Regions from separate parts of the Halobacillus sp. ABH2_015 genome, predicted to be linked through region 2. Evidence: riboswitches for the same ligand, from Rfam matches in the RefSeq annotation. Region 2 holds a riboswitch; each other region holds the start of a gene.

Region 1 (7,718 bases), 970 kb from region 2:
GATGATGGGCGGCAGCAGCTGAATATCCTTGTTGGACAGCCTGATAGACTTCCTCTTGAATTTCTTCCATCAATACACCGGTAAACCAAAGGTATGGCACAACGATTGTATGTTCGTAATCCTCGATGGACCGGTGGAAAGCCTCTGGAAAACGCGGAGAAAGAGCCGCGAGGTAACAGACCTCCACGTGGGAATGATTGATTTCATCCTTCAGAAGCTGCGCAATTTTTTTGACGGCTTGAGGTGTATCCGGGTGACGGCTTCCTCTTCCCACCAAGAGGATATTCGTTCCTTTTTGAACCGGTACATCCGTTCCCTGCACACGTTCAGCGAGCGCTTTTATAATCGATGGCTGCACTCCCAGAGGTTCTCCATAGGAAAACGTCAGGCCGGAGTAAAGGCGGGAGATTTGATCAATCTCTTCAGGGATATCTTTATAATAGTGACCAGCACTCAAAAGCAGGACCGGCTGTACAACGATGCTGGAAGCTCCCCTTTCCACAAGGCGCCGCACCCCTTCTGATATATCAGGTTCAGCGAGTTCCAGATAACAAATCTCATAAGGCAGATCATGCGCTTCCGCTGCACGGTGTAAAAAGTCCTCTGCCTGAGTGGTGGCTGCTTTTTTTCTGCTTCCGTGACTTACATACAGGACAGCTTCCATCCTCATCCTCCTTTTCCTAGCCTACAATCGTTTCCGCAGATACGCGGGCGTCCTCACCGGCCGGGTCGAACCATTGGAGGTGGCTGCTCAGCTCCACCACTTCCCCCACAACGATCATGGCAGGGTTTTCGATAAAACGGCTCTTTTCTACAATCGTATCGATTGTTCCCTTCACCATTTTCTGGCTGTTCGTCGTTCCATTCTGGATAAGGGCCATCGGCGTATCTGGAGACCGCCCATATTTTTTCAGCCGATCACAAATCTCCGGAAGTCTTTTGACACCCATGTAGATGCACAGCGTATCCATGCTCTTGACGACCCGCTCCCAGTACGCTTCTTCATCTGTTCCTTTCTTACTGACCCCGGATATGAAAGCGACCGACGAGCTGTAATCCCTGTGGGTGACCGGAATGCCGGCGTAGGCAGGGGCAGCCGTCCCGGATGTAATTCCTGGAACGATCTCAAAAGGAATGGACCTTTTTGCAAGAGCTTCTGCTTCTTCCCCTCCGCGGCCGAACACAAATGGATCTCCTCCTTTAAGGCGTGTGACCACTTTCCCTTGAAGGGCGTATTTGACAAGAAGATGATTGATGGTTGACTGGGACAGTGCGTGATGATCGGGCCTTTTCCCACAGAAGACGAGCTCTGCCCCTGCTTTCGTTTCCTCAAGAAGATCCTGATTGATGAGCCTGTCATACAGAACAACATCAGCCTTCTGGACAGCTTTAAGACCTTTCACGGTAATCAAATCAATGTCTCCAGGACCTGCACCTACGATATATACTTTGGTCACGTTATCCCTCCTTGTCGTTCAGCCACTTTTTATCAATAAGAAGTTGAAAAATCTGTTCCGCACAGGTTTGGATGGAATGCTGGTCAGACCGAACGACACATTCCGGATTCACCGGTGCCTCGTAAGGAGCATCCACCCCGGTAAAACCGGAGATTTCCCCAGCCCTTGCTTTTTTATACAGTCCTTTAGGATCCCGGCTTTCACATTCCTCCACAGGACAGTCGACAAAGACTTCCATGAATTCTTCCTCTTCCAAAAGGGATCGGACCCGGTCACGGTCCTCCCTGTATGGAGAAATAAAAGCCGTCAAAACGATGGAACCATTGTCTGTGAACAATTTGGATACTTCACCGATCCGACGGATGTTCTCTGTCCGGTCGGCTTCAGAAAAACCAAGATCCCGATTTAATCCATGACGAACGTTATCCCCGTCAAGCAGGTAGGTTTGGATGCCGTGCTCAAAAAGAAGGCGGTTCAAATGGTTGGCAATGCTGGATTTACCAGCCCCTGAGAGACCGGTGAACCAGAGCACACCACTGAAATGACCATTTTTACTCCGGTAATCCTTTTTTTGGACGGCAGCTTCATGCCATGTTAAATTCGTTGCCATTCCATTCACCCCTTTACATCCGCTGTCTGTTGTTTAAGCCCTTCAATCAGCACTTCCACGACCTCCGGACGGCTGAACGTTTTCGGTGGTTTCTGGCCGCTCCGAAGCAGCTCGCGCACTTTTGTTCCTGATAAAATTACGTGATGCTCCTTGCTGTGGGGGCAGGTTTTATGAGAAGCCATTGCTTCACAGGCTTTGCAGTAGAAGCTGTGCTCAAAAAAGACCGGGGTTATTTCCAGCTCTCCTTCTTCAAAGTGGCTGAAGATTTTTTGAGCGTCATATGTACCATAGTAATCGCCGACACCTGCATGATCCCTCCCGACTATGAAATGGGAGCAGCCGAAATTCTTCCGGACAATCGCATGGAAGATGGCTTCCCGCGGGCCTGCATAGCGCATGGCCGCATTAAAAACAGCCAGCGTCACCCGGTTTTCCGGATAATATTCATCCAAGAGTACCTCATAACTTCTCATGCGCACATCACTCGGGATATCGTCGCTTTTCGTTTCTCCTACGAGCGGATTCAGAAATAGTCCATCTACGCTTTCCAGGGCCGCTTTTTGGATATATTCATGAGCACGGTGAACAGGATTACGCGTTTGGAAACCGACAACCTTTTCCCATCCGGCCTGTTGGAATCGTTCTCTTGTCTCTTCGGGATCAAGGTAGTAATGGTCTGAATGCTCCCGCTCCGGACGATGGAATACGTCAATTCTGCCACCGACATAATAATCCGGGCGCTTGTAAAGTTTACTGACCCCCGGGTGAGCGTCTTCTGTCGTTAAGTAAACATTTGCAGCTTCTTTCTGTTTATCCGGCTTGTAAATGTCTTCGATTTCGATCACACCGTAGATTGCCCCATCTTTCACAAGAGCCGCTTGACCATGTAACGAACGGGCCTGCTCTTCAGAAACAGGCAGTGTGATCGGGAGACTCCAGGGAGTGCCGTCTTTCAAACGAAGATTTTCAACGACGTGATCATAATCTTCCCTTGTTAAAAATCCTTGAAGCGGACTGTATGCCCCATTAGCGATTAAATCGATATCACTCAACGCCATCGCATCAAGCTCGATCCTTTGTTCCGGAAGCGTATCCGGCTGTGCTGTAAAACGATTGATTAACTGCCCGCCATGCGGTTGAATAATGGACATCATTCATCTCTCCTTTATTGTTTCGTATCTCCCGCTGTGTGGAGTCCACACTCGGTTTTATCAAATCCCTGCCATCTTCCTGAACGGCCGTCATCCAGCGCTTTCGCTGTGCAGGGGATGCAGCCGACACTTGGATAGCTTTGGTCATGTAATTCATTGTAATCCAAGCTATTTAGTCGGATATAAGTCCATACGTCTTCCCATGTCCAGTGAATTAAGGGGCATACCTTGATGGACTGGAAGCGTTCGTCCTTGTTGACGAAGTTCGTATGACTCCGGCTTGCAGATTGTTCTCTTCTTAATCCCGACATCCAGGCCGCCGCTCCTGTCAGGGCTTCTTCCAGCGGTTTGATTTTTCTGATGGCACAGCATTGGTCGGGATTCCTTTTCCAAAGGGCCGGACCATATTCCTCTGCCTGTTCTTCCACTGTCAATTCCGGCTTTTTCATATGGATGTTCAAATCCGGATACCTCTTTTTCACTTTGTCTATCAAATCATAGGTTTCCTGGAAATGAAGTCCAGTGTCCAGAAAAACGACGTCGGCATCCGGCTGTGCCTTTGCAATGAAGTCAAGCAGTACGATCGCTTCAGCACCGAAGCTGCACGCATAAACGAGCTGTTTTCCATAATGCCCGTAAGCCCATTGAATCACACTCTCTGCCCCTTTGTGTCCATCATCAATATCCATATGAAGTAAAGGATCCCCGGTGAATGTTCCATATGTCGGTGCACTCGTATTCATAAGCTCCTCCTTTCTTATCTTCAACAAAAAAACCTTTCTTCTGATGGTAAGAAGAAAGGAGAGTCATTATACATGATTCAACCGTTCTTCTTATCCTTCCAAGTGTTGATCACCTGCTGGAATTGGCACAGCTTCTGTTCATGACGACAGATCCGTTGCCGAGGCTTCCAAGGGCCAGTCCCTCCACCTCTCTCGATAAGAAAAATGTTTCCAGATTTTGTTCAAAAGATTTGATTCAAATATTAGACCCGATTTAAAGATATGTCAACATGCATTTTAAATATTACTAGTTTTCTGTTTATTTTATTGTAAACCATTGACAAATCGTCATCCATGTTTTAGCTTTGAATATATTATTCATGTACTTAGGAATTCCGCTTTCAGCGCGGGCTACATAAATCCTTATAAAGAGCCGGGGGAGGAAACTGGTCTGATGATCCCGCAGCAACCTCACATTGGAAAAGGTGCTCATTCCAGCAGACGGTGGTCTGAAAGATAAGGAGAGGAAGCTTGACCTCTTCTGGATGAAGAGGTTTTTTTGTGCCTCTTCATGGTTAAAACCAAGTAATCTTATGTGTTTAATCAAAAGGAGAGGTACGATGAAGAAATTACTTATATTTTCACTGGTTGGATTCTTTGCTCAATTGATGGATGGAGCCCTCGGAATGGGATTTGGTTTAAGCTCCTCCACCATCCTCCTCGCCTATGGAATGGCTCCGGCGGTGGCCTCCGCCTCTATTCATTTGTCCCAGATTGCTACAACGGCAGCTTCCGGGTTTTCCCATTATAAATTCGGCAACGTGGATAAGCGTCTCGTTTTGACTCTTGCTCTCCCCGGAGGGATCAGTGCCTTTGCCGGGGCTGCTCTGCTCAGCTGGATTCCAGGTGAGCTGATCCGTCCGTACATTTCCGTTTTTTTACTAGGGCTTGGCGTTTATGTGGTCATCCGCTTTTTACTGATGAATCGAGTGAAGCCCTTGCATACAGAAAAAAGACCATTTCGACGGCGCTTCTTGTTTCCCTTAGGTTTTCTGGGCGGTTTTCTTGATGCCGTGGGCGGCGGGGGTTGGGGGCCGGTAAATACACCTGTTCTCTTATCCAGCAAAGGAATCCTTCCCAGAAAAGTCATCGGCACCGTAGATACAAGTGAATTCATCGTTACTTTATCTGCTACGGCCGGCTTCCTGATCTTCCTTGGGTGGGAAGAGCTGAGCTGGATGCTTGTGCTCGCCTTTGTGATCGGTGGCGTTATTGCAGCCCCCCTCGCTGCCTGGCTTGTGAAAAAACTCCCCCCTCTCGTGCTTGGGGTAGCGGCGGGTGGATTTATCATTTTGACGAACAGCCGGACCCTGCTCACCTATGCCACATGGAGTGAACAGACCTTAGTTATCATCTACAGCCTGCTTCTTGCCGGATATGCTGCTGCCGTTATCTTCTCAGTTCGAAAATATATTCAACGGCACCGGCACCCGCAGACGGAAACACGGTTAAAAAAAGCGCAGTTCTAATGGAGAACTGCGCTTTCAGCTTATAGAATGACAAGCTTAGAAAACAAACCGCCAAGGCGTTTGTCTAATGGTCGATCAATATCCTCTGTGAAACCATTTCTTTCATCTCCGCTCCTGCATTCAGACCATAGACCATTACAAAAGGCTGCCGGGAAAAATCCCGACAGCCTGCGAACGCTGTTCTAAATCCAGAAGCGCTGCATTTTATTCGATAGAGAAGATATAGCTGTAAATCGGCTGGCCACCATGGTGGATTTCCACCTCTAAATCTTCAAAGGTTTCTTCCACATAAGCTTCCAGTTCAGCCACATCCTTATCGTCCACATCTTCCCCTGTAAGAATAGTAAGGATTTCATCTTCATCCTCATCAATCATCTGGTTCAGCAGTGTTTTCGCTGTTGTGAGGGCGTCTTTATCGGTAGCTGATATCTTCCCGTCGGAAATCCCCATAAAATGACCCTTTTCAATATCAAGTCCGTCAATCTGGGTGTCCCGGACGGCATAGGTAATCTGCCCCGTCTTCACTTCTGACATCAAACTGGTCATTTCTTCTTTGTTCGTATCGAGATCTGCTTCAGGATTGAAACCAAGCATAGCACTCATCCCTTGAGGAATGGTCTTCGTCGGGATGACAGCCACTTCCGCTTCCGCCATCTCTGCAGCCTGTTCTGCTGCCATCACGATGTTTTTGTTATTCGGAAGAATGAACACGCGTTCTGCATGCGCTTCTTTAATAGCCTCCGATAAGTCCTGGGTACTAGGATTCATCGTTTGACCACCCTGGATGATTACTGTGGCTCCGAGGCTTTCGAAAAGTTTCTTCATCCCCTCGCCCATACTGACGGTGACAATACCATATGGCACTTTTTTCTCAGGCACGGCTTTTTCTTTCTTATTACCTACGAGGGACGTATGCTGCTCCCTCATGTTTTCAATCTTCATATTGATCAGGCTTCCATACTTCTGTCCAAGCGTCATAGCTTCACCCGGGTACTCGACATGGACGTGAACTTTGACCAGTTCTTCGTCAGACACGACGAGCAGGGAATCACCGAATTCACTCAGCTGATTACGGAAAGCTTCTTCATCATAAGGATTCTCAGCAAGCTTATCCTCTTCGAATTTCACCATGAACTCCGTACAATAGCCGTAATGGATATCTTCGGTATTCATGAAGTCCTGGGCAAGTTTATGGTGTTCGGCGTTTACCATTTCATTCATGGAAACCAATTCTTCAACATCCGGCATTTCCTCGCCTTTCAAGTTGGCCAGAAATCCTTCATAAATGGTAACAAGTCCCTGGCCCCCGCTGTCGACCACACCGACTTCCTTTAGAACCGGAAGAAGTTCTGGTGTCCGCTTCAAGGAAGCTTTGGCTGCTTTTACGACACCTTCCATGAATGGAATGAAGTCCTCTTCTTTTTCAGCGATTTCCACAGATGCTTCCGCTGCTTCACGGGCAACAGTTAAGATCGTTCCTTCCACAGGTTTCATCACAGCTTTATAAGCTGTTTTCACACCACCCTGCAGGGCCTCAGAGAAATCCCGGGTCGTTAACACTTCTTTATTCTCAATGGCTTTTGCAAAGCCGCGGAAGACCTGGGAAAGAATTACTCCTGAATTTCCACGCGCACCCATAAGAAGACCTTTGGACAGGGAAGTGGAAACTGCTCCTGCATGGTCCTGGGAAACGTTTCTCACCTCGTCCGCTCCGGAGGTCATGGAAAGATTCATATTTGTTCCTGTATCCCCGTCAGGTACAGGAAATACATTCAGCGCATCGATCATCTGCGAATTCTGCTTTAAATAATGCGCTCCTTGTAAAATCATCTCGGCTAATGTTCTGCCGTCAAGCTTTTGTAACGTCACACTTACTTCCTCCTTTGACTGCAACTGCAACCTATTCGCTTGTCACGCGGACTCCCTGGATGAAAATATTGACAGAGTCAACGGACAATCCGACTGTTTTGTTTAATGTGTATTTTACTTGGGATTGGACGTTATGAGCGACTTCCGATATCTTTGTACCGTAGCTCACAATAATATACATATCAATGTGGAGGCGATCTTCTTCCTGTCTGACAACGACACCCCGGGAAAAGTTCTCTTTACGGAGCATTTCAGCCAGCCCGTCCCGCAGCTGGTTTTTAGAAGCCATGCCGACGATTCCGTAGCACTCTACAGCTGCTCCTCCAGCAATCGTTGAAATAACTTCATTGCTAATCGTTATATGGCCGTATTGGTTGTTC
Region 2 (7,718 bases):
TGATGGTTGCACGATCACGGGCCGATTCCAGTTTTTCCACAGCCGATCCCTCTTTTCATTTGATATACTGATGTTACTCATATTATAAGGGGGCTTCGTATGATTTGCGAATATAAAGGAAAACGACCTCTCATCCACCCATCAGCTTTTACAGCAGAAGATGCCGTCATTACCGGGGATGTTGTCATAGAAGAGAACGCAAGCATCTGGTTTAAGACGGTCATCCGCGGCGATGTCTCATCGGTACATATCGGTAAGAACACAAATGTCCAGGATCTGAGCATGCTGCACCAAAGCCCTGACCAGCCTCTCATACTGGAAGACGGCGTTACGGTCGGGCACCAGGTTACCCTGCATTCTGCACACATTAAACAGGACGCTTTGATCGGCATGGGATCCATGATTCTGGATGGCGCTGTCATAGGGGAGCGGGCCTTTATCGGAGCAGGAAGCCTTGTTCCGCCCGGAAAAGAAATCCCTCCGGATACACTGGCCTTCGGACGGCCGGCCAAGGTGATCCGTTCCTTAACAGAAGAGGATTACAAGGAAATGGACCGGATCCGGAAATCGTATGTCGCAAAAGGGCAGTACTATAAGAACCTTCGGGGCTGAAATGCTTTTCAGCTCGATGCCTGCATGATCAGAAGACATACAGAGGGAAGTGGATAGCCGTATCAAATCAATGCGTACTCTGCCGTTAGTGCAACTCGTGAAAATAAAAAAAGCTGTTTCCTCCAACAAGGAAACAGCTTTTTTTTATTGAAAACGACCGCTGAGCTCTTCCGCTTTATCCGTACGTTCCCATGGAAACTCAACATCTGTCCGTCCAAAATGGCCGTAGGCAGACGTATCACGGTAAATAGGTTTACGAAGATCGAGCATTTTAATGATTCCAGCAGGACGGAGGTCAAACAAGTCACGCACAGCGTCCACCAGCTTTTCTTCCGACACTTTGCCGGACCCGCTGGTATTGATGGAAATGGAAACCGGCTGGGCCACCCCGATTGCATAGGCGAGCTGGACTTCCACTGTATCCGCAAGACCTGCAGCTACGATGTTTTTCGCAACATAACGAGCCGCGTATGCAGCAGAACGGTCCACTTTGGTCGCATCCTTCCCACTGAAGGCACCACCACCGTGACGCGCATATCCACCGTACGTATCTACGATGATCTTACGTCCTGTTAAACCGGCGTCCCCTTGAGGACCTCCGATTACAAAACGCCCGGTCGGATTGATAAAGTATTTGGTTTCATCATCAATATAGCCTTCCGGTACAACGGGCCCGATCACCTGCTCTTTCAAATCCTTCTGGATCTGTTCGAGCGTGACTTCTTCAGCGTGCTGCGTCGAAATAACAATCGTATCCACGCGGACCGGCTGATCATTTTCATCATATTCAATCGTTACCTGCGTCTTGCCGTCAGGACGAAGGTAATCGAGTGTTCCGTCTTTGCGGACATCAGAAAGACGCTTGGAAAGTTTGTGGGCAAGAGAAATAGGCAGCGGCATCAATTCGGGCGTTTCATTGTTGGCAAAGCCGAACATCAGTCCCTGGTCACCGGCACCGATGGCTTCTATTTCATCATCGCTCATTTTCCCTTCACGGGATTCAAGCGCAACATCCACTCCCCCTGCGATATCCGGGGACTGCTCATCAATAGCCGTCAAAACGGCACATGTATCTGCATCAAAGCCGTATTTTGCTCGTGTATATCCAATATCTTTAATCGTCTGGCGCACGATCGATGGAATATCAACATAGGTATTCGTACTGATTTCACCGGAAACCAGGACAAGTCCCGTAGTTACTGTTGTCTCACATGCCACCCTTGCATTCGGGTCGTTTTTTAAAATTTCATCTAAAATAGCATCAGAAATAGCGTCACAGATTTTGTCCGGATGACCTTCTGTCACGGATTCTGATGTGAATAACCGGCGGTTCGCTGGCATTCTAAAAACTCCTCCTTCTGTAAGTACAAAGTATTAGACGGAACTCTTTACCAGTATGTGTAGAAAAACATAAGTTCATTTCATAGTGTCATCCTGGATCCGAAAACGTTTTCGTGCACGTTCTCAGTCAGAAATAATAAACAGGCGGCAAGGCCTGGTCATGGACATTTCCTTCTTATAAAAAGAAAAAACCCTTCCTATACCGAGGAAAGGGGCTGCTTCCTTTCGCTCTTATCGTCCAAGGAGCTGACTCCTTGCTTCAGGTTAGCACCATGTCCCTGCGGACGGTTGCTGGGTTTCAAAGGGCCTGTCCCTCCACCAACTCTGGATAAGAGAGTTTCCGTTCTCAGCTATCGTATCGAAAAGCGTGTTTAATGTCAATTGGATTCATCGGGTTTCGACGCACCCCTTCCATCCAGATTCAACCTGGATAAACGTTCTGTTCAAACCATCATAGGATAATAACAGCCATGAAATATGGCAGTGTTGAAAACTTTCCCACAATCCACTGAATAGTATGGACGATTAAAATAAATGTGTTATACTAATCTCACATTATTAAACTGCAAAGGCGGGACGATGCATATGAGTACAATAAACCAACTGTCAGAACTTAATCTTCTACTTTCCCAGGACCATGTCCACCACCAATTATCTGTTCCACATTTAGTGGAAAAGATTTTATACCGCAATGAAGGTACACTAACGGAAAAAGGGGCCGTTCAGGCTACGACAGGTACCTATACGGGACGCTCACCAAAGGACAAATTCATTGTCCGTGACGACGTAACCGAAGATAAAGTCGAATGGGGTGCTGTGAACCAGCCTATTGACGATGATACGTTTGTGAAATTATACCATAAAGTGCTCGATTATTTGAAAGACCGCAGGGAGTTATTCGTCTTCAAAGGTTTTGCAGGAGCGGATGAGCGCTACCGCCTTCCTATGCAGGTTCTTACAGAATTCGCCTGGCACAACTTATTCGCCCGCCAAATGTTCATCCGGCCGGAGGCATCCGAATTGGAGGAGCATGACACAGAGTTCACTGTCATATCTGCTCCAACCTTCAAAGCAGATCCTGACGTGGATGGTACGAATTCCGAAGCGTTCATCATGGTTTCGTTTAAACACCGCGTTGTCCTCATCGGAGGAACAGAATACGCAGGGGAAATCAAGAAGTCCATCTTCTCCGTCATGAACTACCTGCTTCCGGAAAAGAACGTCCTTCCGATGCACTGCTCGGCCAACATCGGCAAAGAAGGCGACGTTGCTCTGTTCTTCGGTCTGTCGGGCACAGGAAAAACGACTCTGTCCGCTGATCCTCAGCGCCGCCTGATCGGGGACGATGAGCACGCCTGGTCCCCCTACGGTGTCTTTAACATTGAAGGGGGATGCTATGCGAAGTGCATCAACCTGTCCAAAGAAAAAGAACCGCAGATCTATGATGCCATTCATTTCGGCTCGGTTTTGGAAAACGTCGTCCTTCAGCCGGATTCGCACGCGCCGGATTATGACGATACGAGCCTGACGGAAAATACACGGGCCGCCTACCCACTGGATCACATTGATAATACAGTCCAGCCAAGTATTGCCGGCCACCCAAATGCCATCATTTTCTTGACAGCTGATGCCACGGGAGTCCTCCCACCAATCAGCCGTTTAACAAAAGAACAGGCGATGTACCATTTTCTAAGCGGCTATACGAGTAAACTGGCTGGAACAGAGAGAGGGATTACCAAGCCGGAAGCGACTTTCTCCGCCTGCTTCGGCTCCCCTTTCCTTCCGCTTGCTCCATCAGCATATGCTGAAATGCTCGGAGAGAAAATAGACCAGTTCAATACGGACGTCTTCCTTGTCAATACAGGCTGGTCAGGGGGAGCCTACGGAGAAGGCGAGCGTATCAAACTGAGTTACACGCGTTCCATGATCCATGCCGCTCTGGAAGGTGAACTGAGTTCTGCCGAAACTTATAAAGACCCTGTGTTCGGCCTTCACATCCCGACCCACTGCCCGGGAGTACCGGACGAAGTCTTATTCCCGAGAAAAACGTGGAACAATCCTGCCGCTTATGATGAAAGTGCCAAAGAACTTGCTGAAAAGTTTCATGCCAACTTCAAAAAGTTCACGTATGCCAGTGATAAAATCAAACAGGCCGGCCCGACCCACCACACAAACTAAACAGAAAAAAATCCGCCGTTATCCAAACGGCGGATTTTTTCTGTTCAGCGGTGTTCCAGACGCTTTAAACATTCCGGCAGAACCTCATCCTTCATCATGAAGCTGAACCGGTCGTTATTTTTCAAGTTTCCCGGCAGATGCCGGAAAAGGACAGGACCATGCGTTTCAAAATAATGATCCTGATCAGCCAGCTCAGATATTGTAGCAAAATAGACATTCTTGATGACAGTTCCGCCTTTTCCATCGACATGATACTGCCCAAGATAAGTCAGATCATCAATATCGGCTCCTGTTTCTTCTTTCACTTCTCTTACTGCTGCCTGTTCCGCCGTCTCCCCTTCTTCTACTTTCCCACCAGGGAATTCGAGCCCTCTGTCTTTGTGCCGGGTTAACAGCCACTGATCACGAAAGCGGCAGATGATCCACACATGTTTCGGCTCTTCAGAAAAAGGGTGATCCTCGAAGGATAACCGGACAGGATTTTGATAAAAATCATAAAAAGTTTTCATGTCTCTTCAACTGCCTTTAATCCTTGTTATACGTTCGCTTTCCTGTTTAAATCGTACCATAAGCAGCCGCAAATACAAACCAGTCCCTCTCTACTTGTAGGATTTCCGGTCCGTACCGACACAAAATCCCCCGATTATGTACGAAAGAACCGCTTCAAAAGGGGAAGCGGCCCTTCTCTCAATTTTTCAATACGCCCATTTCCTCAATATGCTTCTTCGTCATTTCATCACCCAGATCATAGATCTGCTGGAAAGCCTTATGCATATCCTCATCGGTATCATCGTTATCCTGATCCTGATGGTAAGGCATAAATGGAATATGAGCCCTGTAAAAGGACCGGCCGTCTGCCTGGGCAATCTCATCAAACACTTCACGCAGAGCCGTCACTTCTTCAGGGGTGGCGTAGATAATAAAATCATCATTATTAGCATCATGATTTACTGAAATCTCCCGCGTACCGATGTTAATGTAATACTGATCTCGTTCCATCTTCACCCTCCTTTCCCTTAGTGTGAACCATGAAGGGAAAGGTTATGAGTCCATTTAGGAAAGGAGATGGGTGGAAGACAGCTGTGTTGCCTCTGCCAGCTTTTCCTCATCGACTTCTATGCCGATCCCATGACCTTGAGGCACAGGTAAGGCGCCTTTCTGCACTTTCAAGGGAGGCTTTACAATATCAGCTTCAAAATAACGCGTCGACCCGGACAAGTCTCCCGGTATGGTGAAATTAGGCAGAGAGGCAAGGGCAAGGTTATGGGCTTTGGATATCCCTGATTCCACCATACCCCCGCACCACACCGGTACTCCGGATGCGGCACAGAAATCATGGATTTCTTTGGCGGCCGCCAATCCTCCTACACGGCTGATTTTCACATTGATAATCCGGCAGCTTCCCAATTCAACCGCCTGTACAGCATCTTGAAATGAGGTCACCGATTCATCCAGGCAGATCGGTGTCTGCATCTGTTTCTGTAGCTGCTGGTGCAGATAAAAATCGCCGGAACGGAAAGGCTGCTCTATCATCAGCAGGCCATAACGATCCAAAGCGGTCAAATTCTCCATATCCGCTTCATCATACTGCCCGTTCCCGTCGATCATAATGGGCAGATCCGGAGAAGCAGCCCGGACCGATTCAATCATTTCCCGTTCCTTCCCTTTGATGATTTTAAGCTTATACCTTTCATAGCCCTCCATCTGCAGTTCAGCAATATCCTGCTCAAGGTGGTCACTCAGACTAAGGACAGCTCCCGCCTGTACCATCTTCCTCGTTCCACCGATCAAAGAGGCAAGGCTTGTTTCCTTCTGTTTGGCATAAAGATCCCAGACAGCGCCTTCCAATCCTGCTTTGGCCATCGGGTGGCCCTGCACGGAAGCTGCGATTTCCTGAAACTGCGCTGGGTGGGAAAGGGCGTTTCCCGCCAACAAAGGGATAAGAAAACCCTCGAGGACATGCCATGCCGTGGCTGTCGTTTCATACGTATAAAAAGGCTCTGGAAATGCCGTCACCTCTCCATATCCGGTCAAGCCTGAGCGATCGTGAGCTTCAACGATAATAAGCGGACGTGACGTTAGACTTCCCCTTTTCGTACGGAAGGGATGTTTCATCTTCAGCTCAATTTTTTTGAGGATGATTTTCTCGATTTTCATCGGTCCCCGCCCTCTGTCAGGGAAAACAATTCCCTTCTCAGTAACTTGTTGGAGGCGTTTCGCGGCAGCTCCTGAACCCAGTATATATCAGCCGGCTGCTTATATTTCGCCAGCCTTTCATGGACATAACGGTAGATGTCCTCATCCCTGATCGTCTCATCCTCCGCCACAAGGAAAGCTGCCGGCACTTCCCCCCAGCGATCGTCCGGACGCCCCGTAACGCCGGCCTCTTTAATACCAGGGATTTCTGTAAGCACGCTTTCTATTTCAGCAGGGTACACGTTTTCACCGCCGGAAATAATCATATCCTTCACACGGTCGACGACATATAAAAAGCCGTCCTCATCCTGATACCCAAGATCCCCGGTATGAATATAAGGTTCCTGCCGTGCAGGGCGGTTATAATAGCCTTTCGAAACCATCGGACCTTGGACAATGATTTCTCCAATCTCCCCGGGAACCGGACTGTCGATCCACAGCTCGGCAAGGCTCAATGCTTTTCCTGCAGATCCCGCTTTATCAAAAGCGGAAGCAGGGCTCAATGTCGCAATTTGTGAGGAGGTTTCCGTCATCCCATAGGTCTGGAAAACAGGGATTCCCTTTTGAGAGCAGTTCTTTAACAGCACGTTCGGAACGGGGCCGCCTCCGAGCAGCATGCAGCGGAACGTATCCGGATAGCCGGATGAACCCGCCCGTTTCACAAGATGCTGGAGCATCACCGTAACGACAGACGCATGGGTCACGCCCTTATTCATCACAGCTTCATGGACCTGCTCTTGATCGAATTTAGCCATAAGGTACACGGACATTCCGTAAACCACACTCTTGATCAATACAGAAAAACCGCCGACGTGAAAAAGCGGCAGGCAGGTGAGCCACTTATCATCAGGCGTCAAACCAAGGTTGAAAGCGGAAGCAGCCGCACTATACCAATGGTTGCCATAGGTGTGAATCACGGCTTTTGGATTTCCTGTCGTTCCGGATGTGTACATCATCGTATAGGGAGCATCAAAATCAATCTCTTTTTTCAATTCCCCTTCCTCCCTGCTCCCGGAAGGTTCATTCCTGCACTCCACAGCCTTCACCCCTGTTTGTTCAACAGCTTGGTGTGCTTTCTCTCTTAAAGAGGCTGCAAAAAACATTCGGGAGACATCGGCATCCTGAAGCTGATAAGAGATTTCAGGGGCTGTCAGCCTTGTATTCAACAAGACGACGACAGCTCCTATATAACTGACCGCATGGATGAACACAGGAAAATGAATATCGTTTCCTGAAAGAAAAGCAATATGATCACCTTCCTCCACTCCCATACGTTTCAAGTAATGGGCCGTCTGCCGGCTTCTTTCCTGAAGTTCAGAAAATGTCCAAACGTCTCCTTCTGGTGTTTCCAGTGCTGTTTTTTCCGGATTTAAAAAGGCTTGTTTATCCAG
Region 3 (7,718 bases), 2.0 Mb from region 2:
CGGCGGTTGACGACCCTGAAGCCTGGCCATTAGTAAAGGCGGTCCGTGCATTTCCAGAAATGACTCAAATGGCATGTACGACCAATGATCCCTCTAAAATCGCCCGTTACCTGCTGGACCTTGCCCGAACATTCAATCACTTTTATGCCAAATCAAAAATTATCGGCTCCCCTTCCCAACAGGAACGCCTGACGCTCGTTTACGCATTTGCCGTCGTGCTGAAGGAAGGGCTGCGTCTGCTTGGAATGGCTGCGCCGGAACATATGTAAATCAGGAACATTTCCAACATCCGCCCGCTTTCTATTATAATGAAGGTAAGACTTTAATCAGGGGGGCGGATGTTCAATGTATCCTTTGTACTATGCCATCATCATTGTTTTGTCGATTACCGCTTTGGTCAGTACGGTTGTCATTGCCAAAAACATGGACAAGTCGGAAAACCAGCTGACCCCGGAAGAGGATCTGCAGCACTTGAAATCCGATAAAAAAGATCAAGGAAGCATTCCTTTACTCTCCACGATCTACGCGATCACTTTTGTGATCACTATTATTCTTTGCTGGATTTTTATTTTCTAGGGCCTGTTTCACTCACCACCAGGTCCCTTTTTCCAGTGCCATGCATTTTCTCCAACGGGCAGGATATGGATCCAGGTTTTCCAGTCCTTTCACTCCTCTTCCTCTGCACATTGACTATTTTTTACATAAATTGCGCAGAATGCACACATACTCTATTTAAAAACATGTTATCTTTCAAGCAGGTCTATGAATATCCTAATAACAGAATGGTCACAGCTGCTTGGATGGAGACAGTTTCACGGCAGGACAATCAAGGATTGCCCAAGGAGAAAAAAGGGAATACACTTATCCCCCACACTCCACTGCCTAGAAATAAAAAAGGAGATGGCACATGTGCACCAGCTCGATTTGTTTCAAAACCTCACGCATAAAAAAATGGGATTTGCAGAAGTATTCTCACATATTTTAACATTTATGAAACGGGAGCCTGTCGGGAATTACCGTTTAATGGTAGGAACAGATTCACAAGTCCACCCTTCCCGCACGCTGTTTATTACCGGAGTCGTCATTCAGCGGGTAGGAAAAGGGGCCTGGGCCTGTTACCGCAAAGAAGTCATCCCCAGGGAAATGACTACCCTGCATGAGCGGATTTCCTATGAAACATCTTTAACAGAGCGGGTTGCCTCCCTTTTTACAGAAGAACGGAAAAATGAGTTAATTGATATTGTCCTCCCTCACATCTACAAAGGTGCGACATTTACAATGGAAGGACACATTGATATAGGTTCCGGTGACCGGAACCGGACAAGAGTGTATGTAAATGAAATGGTGGCCAGGATTGAATCCCTTGGGATGGAACCAAAAATCAAGCCCGACTCAATCGCCGCCAGCAGCTATGCGAACCGATATACCAAATAACCTCCCTAAGGTTGTTTGGAGGAGAGGAGCATTCTATGTATCAAAAGGCTGTGACATCCCTCGTACTGGGCATCATGTCCATCTTCCTCCCTCTCGCCGGATTAATAACAGGCATCATCGGCATCGTGATGGCCAATGCCTTCTTACGCAGCGAAGAGGAGGAAAAAGAAAACGGCCGGCACTTTGCGACGGCAGGAAAAATCTGTTCCATCATTGGCATCTGCATCCAGGTCAGTGTCCTGCTGATGCTGGCAGCCGGCTTCTACCTTTTCGGATTTTTCCACTCATAAAAAAACGCCCTCCACATCCATGGAGGGCATCTTTTTGGACTTATGCGTTTACTTTTTTCAGCTCTTGGAGAACTTCAGAAGGTTCTGCACGGTCTTTATAGTCAGATTTTGTATATTCGTATACAACCGTACCATCTGTATCAATGATGTAGGTAGCGGATACTGGAAGCGTCCAGGAATCGTCTCCATTATGCTTGTCTACATTCAATCCTTTATCCTTATACACATCTACAAGATAATCCGGGAGCTCATAAACAAGGTTGAACTGCTGAGCAACTTTGTTTCCAACATCACTCAAAACGTGATACTCCAGGTCGTTTTTCTCCTGAGTAGTCATGGATTGATCCGGCGTCTGCGGGCTGATAGCAATCAGCTGAGCTCCTTCATTATGAATATCATCCATGATTTCCTGATAGGCACGCAGCTCCATGTTGCAGTAAGGGCACCAGCCGCCGCGGTAGAAAGTTACGATAGCAGGACCCTGCTTCAGCTGTTCGGAAAGCTGAACCTGACCACCTTTGGCATCTGGAAGGATGAAGTCCGGGGCTTTTTCTCCTTTGGAAAGACCGTTCCCCTCTTCAGAGGCTTCCAATTCATTAATGGCGTCGCTCATTTTGTCCTGAACTTCCTGGGAGGCATTCTGTTTGAATTTCTCGATGTATTGGTCAAATTGTCTGCGCATATCTGTCGTCATTTGAAAAACTCCTTTATGATCAATTTCAATCTTCATTATACGAAGAATCTTCTTCTTCATAAAATGAAACGTCTTGTCTCGTTAGAATCAGGGCTAAACTCACAGCAAGAATACCTGCACTTAATTTGCCCACGATCACCGGAAGTATCATGTCCGGCTGGACGCCGGCCACAAATGCGAAGTGGCTTCCGAATACGAATGCTCCGCTGACTGCAAAGGCCGCATTGATGGTCTTCCCTCTATCGTCCATGTCCTTCATGACGGCAAGCATCGGCAAATGATGAGCAAGCGATGCGATGAATCCTGTCATCGATACCGCGTTCATCCCGAGACGTCTTCCCGCACGGGTGAGCACTTTTTCGCCGTGCCTGCTGATAAACGCCACCAGCGGATAAGCCCCTGCAAGTGTGACAGTGATTTTACCCACGATGAGCATCCCTTCTGATAACGGAGCCATACCGGGGAGAACCGTTATACCTGTTAACGTTTCAATAATGATGAGAGCAAGCCCTGAAATAATAATGATTTCGACCGCTTTGCCGAAATAGGAAAACAGACGAATGGTCAAGGCTGTGAAGAGCCAGAGACCGGCGGCGATGAAAAGGGATAGAATCATGGCCGGAAGCAGATTTCTAAGCATCCACCCCGGTTCATAGCCGGCTGTCCACCCGCCGATGAAACAACCGATTGGAATCGTCACCATTCCTGCAAGAATTCCCTTTGCGAAAAAAGGATGATCTTTTTTTGCTACAACGGTCAAGGCAACTGGAATGGTAAACACAAGCGTAGGGCCCATCATCGTCCCAAGCAGAGCCCACGAAAAAACAGCCGCTCCTTTGTCTGCCGCGAGCGATTCCGCCAGAGGATAAGCCCCCATATCAATGGCAAGCAGCATAGAAGCAAACATCGAAGGATCAGCTCCTGCAGCCTGGAACAATGGAGTGACGACCGGCGCGAGCCATCTGGACAGCACCGGGGCCAGAGAGATGATCCCCACCATGGACAAGGCCAGAGGACCCATCATCATAAAGGCTTCATAAAAACGCCATCCTAAGGCAAGGCGGTGATTCAATATGTAGTAATCAAGAGCTCCAAGAACCATAAAGGCGCACATGACCATAAGGATGATATCATTCAACACAGCCTCTCCCTCCTCTCTTCATCTCCTCCATTCTAGTGAACTTTCCCCCATAAAAAAAGCCCCCTCACTGAGGGGCTCTGGCTATAGAAAAATCCTGTGTTAACCAGTTAGAGTTGTCCATGAGTCGTGGGAAGGGCCACTTTCCGCTTATCGGTATATGAATGCCGCGGGCACGCCCTACGCAGGTTCTCAGATTCAAAAGAACGGCACGGGCTGCGCTGTTGCGCACTTGCGTGGAAAAAAAGGAAAAGAACAGACGCTGATAACGGCTGGCTGCCGGAATATGAACAAGCCTCTCCTCCATCCAGCAAGGATGAGCGGGGTGAAGGAGAGTCTTGTTCGATGTTAGAGAACTCCCAAGGAGCGGTGCCCTTTCCACTCCTGCGGAAGAACGAGTGGTCCGAGACCGCCGAGCGTGGGTGTTGCGAGGAAGCTCGTTCGCTCGTCCGCGGAAAGGGCACCGCTCCTTTCGGGAAGAAAGAAAAAAGCTTGTAAAGAAACAGGGGTTTCTCTACAAGCTGAACCCCTCAGTGTGGGGCTTTTCATCAGCCGATGGAACAGGCTGCGGAGCCATGTTTTTGAATGTACTTCTGGTGATGCTCTTCTGCTTCAAAGAAAGAAGAAGCCTCTTCCACCTGTGTAGCGATTGAACGCTTGAAGATGCCTTTGGCACTCCATTCTTTGATTTTTTCTTCTGCAATGTACTTCTGGCTTGCATCTGTATAGAAGATCACTGAACGGTATTGATGTCCTACATCAATGCCCTGACGATTTACCTGTGTCGGGTCGTGAGCTTCAAAAAAGATATTGACCAGTTTGGCATACGTAATGACAGCAGGATTATATTCGATACGGACAGCTTCCGCATGACCGGTATTTCCCTGTTTCACTTCTTCATAGGAAGGGTTTTCGAGATGTCCCCCGATGTAACCGACGGTTGTTGCCGTTACCCCTTCGAATTTCTCAAAAAATGCTTCTACTCCCCAAAAACATCCTGCGCCGAAAATTGCTGTTGCCATATCTACATCTTCCCTTTCCTTTAACGCAACTTCTATCGAGAGCCATGACGGGTATGCTGATATGCAAAAAACCCCTTTTCTTATCCACATAAGAAAAGGGGTTCGTATCAATCCGTACGATCCTCTCATCTTTTAGGATGGTGTTCATCCTACAGGAATTGGCACCGTTCTCGTCAATCCGTGGATTGATTCGATGGTTGCCGGGCATCAAAGGGCCAGTCCCTCCGCCTCTCTGGATAAGAAGTTTCCGTTATTTATTTAATGTTGATTATCAATATACTACGTTTCAGTAACGAAGTAAAGGATAAATGATGATTCTTTTTGTATCATCATTGTATTCACACTTTAGCATGACTATGCCAGTCCACGCAAAAGAAAAGTCTTACTGACTGCCTGTTGTTTCAATTTCTTCATACGGCTGGACGATGACAAAACCTTCTCCTTCGAACTGCATTTGAATAGATTCCCCGCTTCCCCGTCCGATAAACGTTTTAAAGCTTACATCCGTCTTGAAATTCGGCTCCAAATGCCCGGACCAGGCTACGGTCGCATGAGGATCCGTAATAACCGGTTCTCCCGGGCGTACGAGCAATGTCAGTGGTTCGTAATGGGAGGTGACAGCCACACGTCCGCTGCCATTCAAGGTCACGTTAAACAGACCGCCGGAAACCATCCCGGCCACTTTTTTCATCAGCTTGATATCCCAGTCGATGCTCGGCTCAAAGGCGAGAAGATCGTTACCGTTGACTGTAATGGTTTCATTATCCAAGTCAAAAATCGTAATCTTTTTCCCCTGATCAGCGAGATACAAACGTCCGCGCCCTGTCGCTTTCATCAGCGAACTGCCTTCTCCCGTCAACGCCTTCTTGAACATTTTTCCTACACCGTGCTCCAGAATCCCTTCTCTCTCAAACTTGATATTCCCATTATAGGAAATCATGGCCCCGGATTTCGCCCAGACCTGATCCATCAGGTTCACCTCGAGAATACGCGGGGTTTCCAGCTCAAAATAATCATTTTCTGAATCATCCTGTTTCGTCGCCCTGATAAACTCCTCAATCGAATAGTCTGCCATGACAGATTCCTCCTTTTATGTAGGTTATAGTTCTATACCACACCCCGGGGTGGGTTAGACCATTTATGAAACCTTTGTCTATCGTTTTACGTTTACAATGGAGGAAAGGTTTCATCACCACCTGGCAGGGGAATGATGATTCTATTTGATCTATTCAAACAACCTAAGGACGAGGAGGACCTGTTTATGTATGGTCTTGATGAGAAAAGAAAACAGCTGTTGGAGTATGCCCATTCCGTCTCTGACGAAATGGCAGCACAGAAGCCCGGGGAAGGAAAATGGTCGGTCCTTGAAATTCTGGAGCACCTGTACCTGATGGAACAACTTGTCGTCTACCAGATCAAGCAGGCAGTAAAGCAGGGAGATATCCAGCAGACTTCCGAAAAACCGATCCACCGGACGACGGAAAGGGACTACAAGGTGGAAGCCCCTGAGTCCGTCCGGCCTGAAGGTACGTGCCAAACGATTGCAGAAGCCGAGGATGGATTGAAAAAAACAAGGGAAGCTACGTTATTCCTCATTCATAACAAAGATGAAGAAACATTGAAGAACCGTGTGTTTCCCCACCCCGCTTTCGGAGACATGGACTTGGTGCAGTGGATTGAATTCATCGGCTGGCACGAACTCCGCCACCTTGATCAAATGAAAGAAACTGTGGAAGCTTTATAAACGCGTAGAAAAACACGCAGAGGTAAATCTCTCCACACCACCTACAGATCCACTGGATGACAAGTCCAGTCTCTTGTCTACAGTTGAAAAGCGCAGAGACGAATCTCTGCGCTTTTTCTATCTTTGACGATCCTGTTTACTTTTCAGGCTTCACTTCTTCGCCGTTCTTCCCGGTGTAACGGAGCCCCCATCCTGTCCATGCTGCGATCAGCATAACAAGCAGAAGGAGCCATCCTTGGAACACATACGGGAATACTTCACCAGGCGAAACGACGGGGAGGAAGTCATACTTGTCTGCCGCTCCCTGAACCGTGGCCCAGGCAAGCAGGACACCACCACTCCAAGGGAAAATATACCCCAGGGAAGAGGTCACTGTATCCAGGAAGTTGGCCCGCCGGTATGGATGGATATTCAATTCCTTCCCGATTTTCCTCACAAACGGAGCCGCTGCAATTTCCGCCGCTGTGTTGATTGTGATGAAGGCATTCAAGAAAGCTACAATACCAAAGATGGCGAGTTCAGCTCTGCGGACTACACCATTGATGATGCGGAGGAAGAAGTTCTTAATCACTTCCATCGTCCCTCCTACTTCAAGCATGTAAGCCGCCGCAAGAATGAACAGGATCAAAACAGCCATATTGAAATATCCGCTGATTCCATCAATAAGGGCCCCTTCAATCACAGGGTCTCCTGCTTCATTGAAATGAATATACAGCACTTCCTTTAAGGATATGCCACTCAAATATATGAAAGCCACGGATGCAAGAATCCCCCATGATAAGGACGTCAGAAGATGCTGGCCTCTCAGCGCCAGGATAAGAACGAGTACAAATGGCACCAGCATCAACAGACCGTTGGGTGACACCTGGCTCTGCAGGTCATTGATCACCTGCTGGCTTCCTTGTTCCCCACCGCCGCCGAAAACAATGAAAAGAATCATTGCCGGAACAGCAGCCGCCATGGAGTATTTAAAACGGGAACGGACAACTCCAGGGACATCCGCTTCCTGTGTCGTTGCAGAGACGATCGTTGTGTCAGAAACAGGCGCCAGGTTATCCCCGAATACAGCTCCACTTAAAATCGCTGCAACAAGCAGCACCGGATCCGCTCCTAATATGACACCAGCTGGATACATAAGCACACCGAACGTGGCTACCGTACCGTATCCAGTTCCTACGGCTGTGGAAAATAAGCCGGCGAGCAGAAACGTAATACCGACGAAAGCTCCACCTTCCAGCCCTGTTTGGAAGCCGAACCAGATCAGACCATCCACCAGTCCTCCGGCAGACAGCATATTTGCAAACATGCCGGCCCAGAACCAGGCAATGATCGAAACGATCCCTACCGGCTGAGCCATCCCTGTAATCAGACTCTGCGCATAATCTGACCATTTCGA

What was found. Region 2 has a riboswitch for S-adenosylmethionine ahead of metK (methionine adenosyltransferase). Riboswitches for the same ligand answer to the same signal wherever they lie in the genome.
Region 1: linked by a shared signal. The riboswitch ahead of ACXAD6_RS08200 (sulfite exporter TauE/SafE family protein) and the one ahead of metK (methionine adenosyltransferase) in region 2 are both predicted to bind S-adenosylmethionine.
Region 3: linked by a shared signal. The riboswitch ahead of msrA (peptide-methionine (S)-S-oxide reductase MsrA) and the one ahead of metK (methionine adenosyltransferase) in region 2 are both predicted to bind S-adenosylmethionine.

The regions. Positions count from the first base shown of each region.
Region 1 covers NZ_JBSWUG010000002.1:1,535,397-1,543,114, reverse strand. The annotation lists gene ACXAD6_RS08225 (sirohydrochlorin chelatase) at 1-664, opposite strand, end outside; gene cobA (uroporphyrinogen-III C-methyltransferase) at 681-1,457, opposite strand; gene cysC (adenylyl-sulfate kinase) at 1,459-2,067, opposite strand; gene sat (sulfate adenylyltransferase) at 2,073-3,218, opposite strand; gene ACXAD6_RS08205 (phosphoadenylyl-sulfate reductase) at 3,233-3,961, opposite strand; SAM riboswitch class I at 4,049-4,163, opposite strand; SAM riboswitch class I at 4,361-4,463, shown strand; gene ACXAD6_RS08200 (sulfite exporter TauE/SafE family protein) at 4,561-5,469, shown strand; gene ACXAD6_RS08195 (DAK2 domain-containing protein) at 5,674-7,338, opposite strand; gene ACXAD6_RS08190 (Asp23/Gls24 family envelope stress response protein) at 7,370-7,718, opposite strand, start outside.
Region 2 covers NZ_JBSWUG010000002.1:2,505,520-2,513,237, forward strand. The annotation lists gene ACXAD6_RS13255 (lysophospholipase) at 1-40, opposite strand, end outside; gene ACXAD6_RS13260 (gamma carbonic anhydrase) at 100-612, shown strand; gene metK (methionine adenosyltransferase) at 757-1,953, opposite strand; SAM riboswitch class I at 2,182-2,288, opposite strand; gene pckA (phosphoenolpyruvate carboxykinase (ATP)) at 2,539-4,131, shown strand; gene ytkD (RNA deprotection pyrophosphohydrolase) at 4,176-4,640, opposite strand; gene ACXAD6_RS13280 (hydrolase) at 4,819-5,130, opposite strand; gene menC (o-succinylbenzoate synthase) at 5,185-6,288, opposite strand; gene ACXAD6_RS13290 (o-succinylbenzoate--CoA ligase) at 6,285-7,718, opposite strand, start outside.
Region 3 covers NZ_JBSWUG010000002.1:546,553-554,270, reverse strand. The annotation lists gene argS (arginine--tRNA ligase) at 1-269, shown strand, start outside; gene ACXAD6_RS02725 (hypothetical protein) at 346-576, shown strand; gene ACXAD6_RS02720 (ribonuclease H-like YkuK family protein) at 952-1,434, shown strand; gene ACXAD6_RS02715 (DUF4190 domain-containing protein) at 1,470-1,724, shown strand; gene ACXAD6_RS02710 (peroxiredoxin-like family protein) at 1,765-2,418, opposite strand; gene eutH (ethanolamine utilization protein EutH) at 2,444-3,559, opposite strand; gene msrA (peptide-methionine (S)-S-oxide reductase MsrA) at 4,105-4,578, opposite strand; SAM riboswitch class I at 4,701-4,821, opposite strand; gene ACXAD6_RS02695 (AIM24 family protein) at 4,961-5,653, opposite strand; gene ACXAD6_RS02690 (DinB family protein) at 5,786-6,322, shown strand; gene ACXAD6_RS02685 (Na+/H+ antiporter NhaC family protein) at 6,459-7,718, opposite strand, start outside.